DNA from 2 places in the Xanthomonas phaseoli pv. dieffenbachiae genome. Region 1 is predicted to be linked to the other one. Evidence: predicted binding sites of a transcription regulator. Region 1 holds the regulator's gene; the other holds the start of a gene.
The links. The regulator FliA, encoded in region 1, starts transcription of late flagellar genes. The targets are predictions, from matches to a motif close to TAAAGTTTNNCNNNCNNNGGCCGATAA.
Positions count from the first base shown of each region.

Region 2: a site for FliA is predicted at 1,658-1,684, ahead of FLG15_RS01675 (GGDEF domain-containing protein). Genes of this name have one in related genera too.

Region 1 is NZ_CP041380.1:2,103,379-2,106,788, reverse strand. It holds gene flhF (flagellar biosynthesis GTPase FlhF) at 1-600, shown strand, start outside; gene FLG15_RS09625 (MinD/ParA family protein) at 587-1,471, shown strand; gene FLG15_RS09620 (RNA polymerase sigma factor FliA) at 1,468-2,235, shown strand; gene cheY (chemotaxis response regulator CheY) at 2,271-2,663, shown strand; gene FLG15_RS09610 (protein phosphatase CheZ) at 2,663-3,289, shown strand; gene FLG15_RS09605 (chemotaxis protein CheA) at 3,292-3,410, shown strand, end outside.
Region 2 is NZ_CP041380.1:359,178-362,587, forward strand. It holds gene FLG15_RS01675 (GGDEF domain-containing protein) at 1-1,621, opposite strand, end outside; gene glgA (glycogen synthase GlgA) at 2,109-3,410, shown strand, end outside.

The sequences.
Region 1 (3,410 bases):
GCCGGCAAGACCACCACCATCGCCAAGCTCGCCCAGCGCTTTGCCGCCCAGCACGCCCCGCGCGACGTGGCCCTGGTCACCACCGACACCCAGCGCGTGGGCGGCCGCGAGCAGCTGCACAGCTACGGCCGCCAGCTCGGCATCGCGGTGCACGAGGCCGACAGCGCCGAAAGCCTGCTGGAGCTGCTGGAGCGCCTGCGCGACTACAAGCTGGTGCTCATCGACACCGCCGGCATGGGCCAGCGCGACCGTGCCCTGGCCGCCCAGCTGAACTGGCTGCGCGCCGCCCAGCAGGTCACCTCGCTGCTGGTATTGCCTGCCAACGCCCATTTTTCCGACCTCGACGAGGTCGTACGCCGCTTCGCCCACGCCAAGCCCCAAGGCGTGGTGCTGACCAAACTCGACGAGACCGGCCGCTTCGGCAGCGCCTTGTCGGTGGTGGTCGACCACCAAATGCCCATCACCTGGGTGACTGACGGACAGCGGGTCCCCGACGACCTGCACCGCGCCAATGCCGCCAGTCTCGTTCTTCGCCTTGAAGATTTGCGGCGCGCTGCCGATAAGCCCTGTACTCCGGAGCACAACCATGCAGTCGCGTGAATACGCCAAGCTGACCAACGCCTTCCCCCTGTCGGCGACCCGTCCCGAGCCCTTGGGCCCGGTGCGCACCATTGCCGTGACCGGCGGCAAGGGTGGCGTGGGCAAGACCAACATCTCCGCCAACCTGGCCGTGGCGCTTGCCGACATGGGCAAACGCACCCTGCTGCTGGACGCCGACCTCGGCCTGGCCAACCTGGACGTGGTCTTGGGCCTGGCGCCCAAGTACACCCTGGCCGACCTGATCGCCGGCCGTTGCACGCTCGATGAAGTCATCATCGAAGGGCCCGGCGGCGTGCTGGTGGTGCCGGCCGCTTCCGGTCGCCGCCACATGGCCGAACTGGCCCCGGCCCAGCACATCGGCCTGGTCAACGTGTTCTCCGAACTGGAACGCGACCTGGACGTGATGGTCATCGACACCGCCGCCGGCATCACCGACAGCGTGCTGACCTTCTGCCAGGCCGCCCAGGACACCGTGGTGGTGGTCTGCGACGAGCCGGCCTCGATCACCGACGCCTACGCGCTGATCAAGGTGCTCTCGCGCGAACGCGGCGTGGACCGCCTGCAGATCATCGCCAACATGGTGCGCGACCCCAACGAAGGCCGCCTGCTGTACGACAAGCTCTCCCGCGTCTGCGAGAAGTTCCTCGGCGATGTCTCGCTGAACTATCTCGGCCATGTGCCGCAGGACGACTGGCTGCGCCTGTCGGTGCAGCGCCAGCAACCGGTCATCAAGGCCTACCCCGCCAGTCCGTCGGCGCAGGCCATCGCAGAAATCGCACGCCGTACCTCGCGCTGGCAGGCCCCGACCGTGCCGCGCGGCAACGTCGAGTTCTTTGTCGAACGCATCATCCAACGGGGAGTGGCCGCATGAGCACCGCTACCGCAACCACGGCCAGCGCGCAGTACCGCGCCGTGCAGCGCAACAACGCCAACGACGTGGTGACCCAGCACGCCGACCTGGTCCGCCGCATCGCCCACCATCTGGCGGCGCGCCTGCCGGCCAGCGTGGAAGTGGACGACCTGATCCAGGCCGGCATGATCGGCCTGATCGAAGCCTCGCGCAGCTACGATTCCGAACAGGGCGCGTCCTTCGAAACCTATGCCTCGATCCGTATCCGCGGCTCGATGATCGACGAGATTCGCAGGGGCGACTGGGTGCCGCGTTCGGTGCACCGCCGCGCCCGCGATGCCGCCGCCGCCGTGCGCAAGATCGAACAGAACACCGGCCGCGCCGCCGCCGCCACCGAAGTGGCCGCCGCCATGGAAATGCCGCTGCCCGATTACCTGCGCCTGATGGAAGATGCCGCACGTGGCCAGGTGCTGAGCCTGGAATCGCGCATCGAAGATCACGGCGAGCTGGACACCACCGCCAAGGGTGGCCCCAATCCGCAGCAGATGATGGAGCGTGGCGAATTCGGCCGCGAGCTGGGCAAGGCCATCGGCCAGTTGCCCGAGCGCGAGCAGCTGGTGCTGTCGTTGTATTACGAGCAGGAATTGAACCTGAAGGAAATCGGCGCCGTGCTCGGCGTCAGCGAATCGCGCGTGTGCCAGATCCACGGCCAGGCGGTGGTGCGTTTGCGTGGCCGCCTCAAAGTCTTCGAACTGGCCGATGCCGGCGTCGAAGTCGACGACTGAATTTTTCGCGTAATTTTTCGTGTTAGGAGCTTGATGTGAACAAGAACATGCGGATCCTGATCGTGGACGACTTCTCGACGATGCGACGTATCGTCAAGAACCTGTTGGGCGATCTCGGCTTCACCAATACCGCAGAGGCCGAAGACGGCAACAGCGCCCTGGCCGCGTTGCGTGCCGGCCCGTTCGATTTCGTGGTCACCGACTGGAACATGCCCGGCATGACCGGCATCGACCTGCTGCGCAACATCCGCGCCGACGCCAAGCTCAAGCACCTGCCGGTGATGATGGTGACCGCCGAAGCCAAGCGCGAGCAGATCATCGAAGCGGCCCAGTGCGGCGTGAACGGCTACATCATCAAGCCGTTCACCGCCCAGACGCTGGAAGAAAAGCTGGGCAAGGTGTTCGAACGTCTGGCGGCGACCGCCTGATGAACGCGACCGTGGAAACCGATGCCGAACGTGCCGCCTTGATCGAGCGCCTGCAGAACGCACTCGATGCACTGGAAAGCGGTGACCAGGTCGCCTGGCGTCGCGAGGTGGATCACCTCGCCGCCCTGCGCACGCGCCCGATGATGCAGAGCCTGAGCCGGCTCGCCCGCGAACTCGGCCAGGCACTGGGCGAACTGCCCACCGTGCCCGAAGAAGCCGGCGAGCTGGACGATGCCTGCTCGCGCCTGGACCATGTGGTGGAGATGACCGAGAAGGCCAGCCACCGCACATTGGATCTGGTCGAAGAATGCCGCGAGCTGGCCAACCAGCTGCGCAGCGGCGGGCTCAATCAGGACCAGGGCGCGCTGCTGGAAAAGATGCGCCATAACCTGACCGAACTGTCGCTGGCGCAGAGCTATCAGGATTTGAGCGGCCAGATCATCCGGCGCGTGGCCGGCATCGTGCGGCGTGTGCATGAAGGCTTCGGTGCGCTCGGCTTGCCGCCGAAGAATCCCGAGCCGAAGAAAGACGACGGCGGTCTTGCCGGTCCTGCAATCAAGGGCCTGGACCGTCATGCGGTGTCGCAAGACGACGCCGACGACCTGCTGTCCGGATTGGGGCTGTAACCATGAGTGCTGTTCCAGACGATATTGCTGCCGATTTCATCGTCGAGGCCCAGGAAATCCTGGATCGCCTCGGCGAACAGCTGGTCTCGCTGGAACAGGCGCCAGAAGAAGCCGACCAGCT
Region 2 (3,410 bases), 1.7 Mb from region 1:
CGTTGATCACCCGGTTCTTGCCGGCCGCCTTGGCGTCGTACATGGCGCGGTCGGCGCGGCGGATGACCTCGTCCTGGGTCTCGTCGGTTCCGCGTAGCGCCACGCCGGCGCTGAAGCTGATAAACACGCGCACGTCGTCATGCAGCAGCGAGCGCTGCGACAGGGCGCGTTGCAGGCGGATCACTGCCGCGCTGGCTTCGAAAATGGTCGAGTCCGGCAGCAGCAGGACGAATTCCTCGCCGCCGAAGCGGGCGATGGCGTCGGTGGTGCGCAACACCGCCTTGGCCACCTCCACGGTGTGGCGCAGCGCCGCGTCGCCGCCGGCATGGCCGTGGGTCTCGTTGAGGCGGCGGAAGTCGTCCAGGTCCAGCATCGCCACGCACAAGGGCTGGCCACTGCGCTGGGTGCGCACGGCCTCGCGCTGGAACAGTTCTTCGAAGCCGCGCCGGTTGAGCGCGCCGGTCAGCTGGTCTTCGCGCACCAGGCCGGCGACGTCCTTGAGCTCCTGTTCGAGGGATGCGATGCGCTGTTCGGAATCTTCCACCTGCCGGCGCGCCGCGAGCAGTTCGTCGCGCGCCGCCAGGGCCTGCGCCTGCACGCCGGCGGTGTCCTGCAGCAGATCCTGCAGCAGCCGGTTGAGGTCGGGAATGCCGCGCGCCTCGCCGATCGCCTGCGAATACCCGGCCACGCGGTCGTGGTATTCGCCCGTGCTGGTGGCCATGCCGTCCAGCCGGTCGACGAAGGACACCATCATTTCGCGCATGGCGGTCTTGGATTCGGCGATGCCCTGCTTGAGCAGGCCCTGCTTGTAGGTCACCTCGCGCAGGGTGCCACGTGCCTGTTCGATGGAACCGACGTCCAGCGGGCCGGAAATCAGTTGCCGCACCACCGAGATCTGGCCCTGCAACCAGCTGCGATCGTCGAGGAGTTCGCCGACGTTCTCCAGCAATAGGTCGAACAAGCCCAACAAGAGGTTCTGTTGTTCGCTGGCATCTTCGGCGCGCAGGCCGATCTGGTGGCTGAGTTCGCGCAGGCGTTGTTCCAGCGTGATCAGCTCGTGTCCGGGGCGCCAGTGGCGCAGCGCCGAGGCCAGCGTTTGCGCCTCTTCGGCCAGCTCCGGGCTGCGTTGCAACAGCGTGGCCAGCGCATTGCCCAGCGCGTGGCGCAGCAGGTCGCGCAGCTGCTCGGCCTCCGTGCGGCCTTCGGCCAGCGAATCGCCGATGTCGATGGTGCGGATGTATTTGTCGATGAGCTGGCGCAAGGCACGGCCATAGCCGGGCCAGTCGCCGGCCGCATAGGCCGCGCTCAGGCGCACGCCCATGTCGCCGAGCTCGCCATGCAGGCTGGCGATGCCTTCGGCGAACGCGAGCAGCAGCGCCTCCGGATGCGCGGCATGCGAAAACAGCCGTATCAGCAATGCAGTGGCAGCGGCCGGATCGTGTGCGCCGGACTTGGCCTTGGCGGGCACCAGCTGGTGCGCGGCCATGCCAGGACCGCTGCGCTCTCCCTTGATCACCGTCGGCAGGGCAGCGGCAGGGCGTGCGGTGTCCGTGCCGCCCCAGGGCAACAGGCGGCGCAGCCCGCCACGGGGGCGGCTTGGGTGTTCGGGCTGGTCTGCCATGCGCCAGGGTCTCGGAATGTCTTGTGCTAACGCTCGATATCGGCGCGCAGCGGGGGCGCTTGAGCAAGCCGGGCCGTAGCGCGCACCGACGGCCTGCAGGCCAAACGCGAAGCGCGGTCGCGATCAACGAAGTGAGGCGTCGATGAACCGGTTACCCAGATGAGGGCGAGCGCGGCCGAACGTTCCCGTATTCGGTGCATGTCACGGCACACGCACCGATACGGGGATGTCATTGCACTGCAATGTGGCGCTTATGCCTTGCGGCATGCGCAACTGTGCGTAAAGGAATGTGGGCTGTCGCAGAAAAGTCAGCACGTGTTCACGCATATTTTATTTGGTCGGGGTGTAGATTCCTCTGCAAGGGCGACGTGGAGTCCGCGCGTTGCCCACGCTCCTCACTCGTAGCAAGTCGTCTGGCTGAATCGGCAGACGGCGGTTTTCGCTTCGCCGTTTTTCCGTCTCCACCCACATTACGACGGACGTTTAGATGGTTGCCATGATGCCGCTTCACGCCACTACCGCACGCGTAGAGCGCAGTACGCTGCTCCCGACTCTGAAGAAGAGTGGGCGCCCGCGCGATGCGCGTGGCCGCTTCATTCGTCACCACGAGCGCTTGCCGGTTTCGTTGGCAGATACGCGCGGCGCCTTGTTCGTGGTGTCGGAAATGGCCGACTTCATCAAGGCCGGCGGGTTGGGCGACGTGGCGGCCGCGCTGCCGCGCGCGCTGCGCCATCGCTACGACGTCCGCGTGCTGATCCCCGGCTACCGTGCCGTGCTCGAGCGCGCAGGCAAGGTGGAGATCGTGGGCCGCGTGTTGGCGCATGCCGCGCTGCCGGCCTGCGACATCGGCCGCATCGTGCAATCGGACGGGCTGCCGATCTACATCCTGCTGTCCAAGGAACTGTTCGAACGCGACGGCTCGCCCTATGTGAGCACCAGCGGTTCGGAGTTCGAAGACAACGCGATCCGCTTTGCCACCTTGTCGCATGCCGCCGCGCAGATCGCCGCCGGCCACGCCGGCTTGGGTTGGAAGCCGCGCCTGCTGCATCTGAACGACTGGCCATGCGCGCTGGCGGCCGGCTATGTGCGTTGGTCCGGCGGCACTACCCCGTGTTTGCTGACCATCCATAACCTGGCCTACCAGGGTCTGGTGCCTTATTCGATGGCCGCCGCGCTGGGCATCCCCGCCGAGCGGGTGGCCGAGCTGGAGTTCTACGGGCAGATGTCGTTCCTGCGCGGCGGCATCGTCAATGCCGACCACGTCAACACGGTCAGCGTCAGCTACGCCAAGCAGATCACCGGCCCGGCCCAGGGCTGCGGCCTGGACCGGCTATTGGCCGGTCGCGCCACCAAGGGCGCGCTCACCGGCATCGTCAACGGCATCGACGCCAGCTGGGACCCGCGCACCGACGAATACCTGGATTCGCACTTCAGCGTGAACCAATGGCAGGGCCGGCAGGACAACGCGGCGCAGGTGCGCAAGGCGTTCGGGCTGCGCGAAAGTACCGGCCCGCTGTTTGCGGTGGTGTCGCGGTTGGTGCACCAGAAAGGCCTTGATCTGATTTGCGAGGTGGCCCCGCAGATCGTGGCCGCTGGCGGCCAGATCGCGGTGATCGGCGGCGGCGAGCCGGAGATCGAACGCCAGGTGGCCGAGCTGACCCGGCGCTACCCCGGCCAGGTAGGCGCCTTCATCGGCTTCGAGGAAGGCCTGGCCCGGCGCATGTTCGCCGGTGCCGACTTCCTGCTGATGCCCTCGCGCTTCGAGCCCTGCGGCCTGAGCCAGATGTAT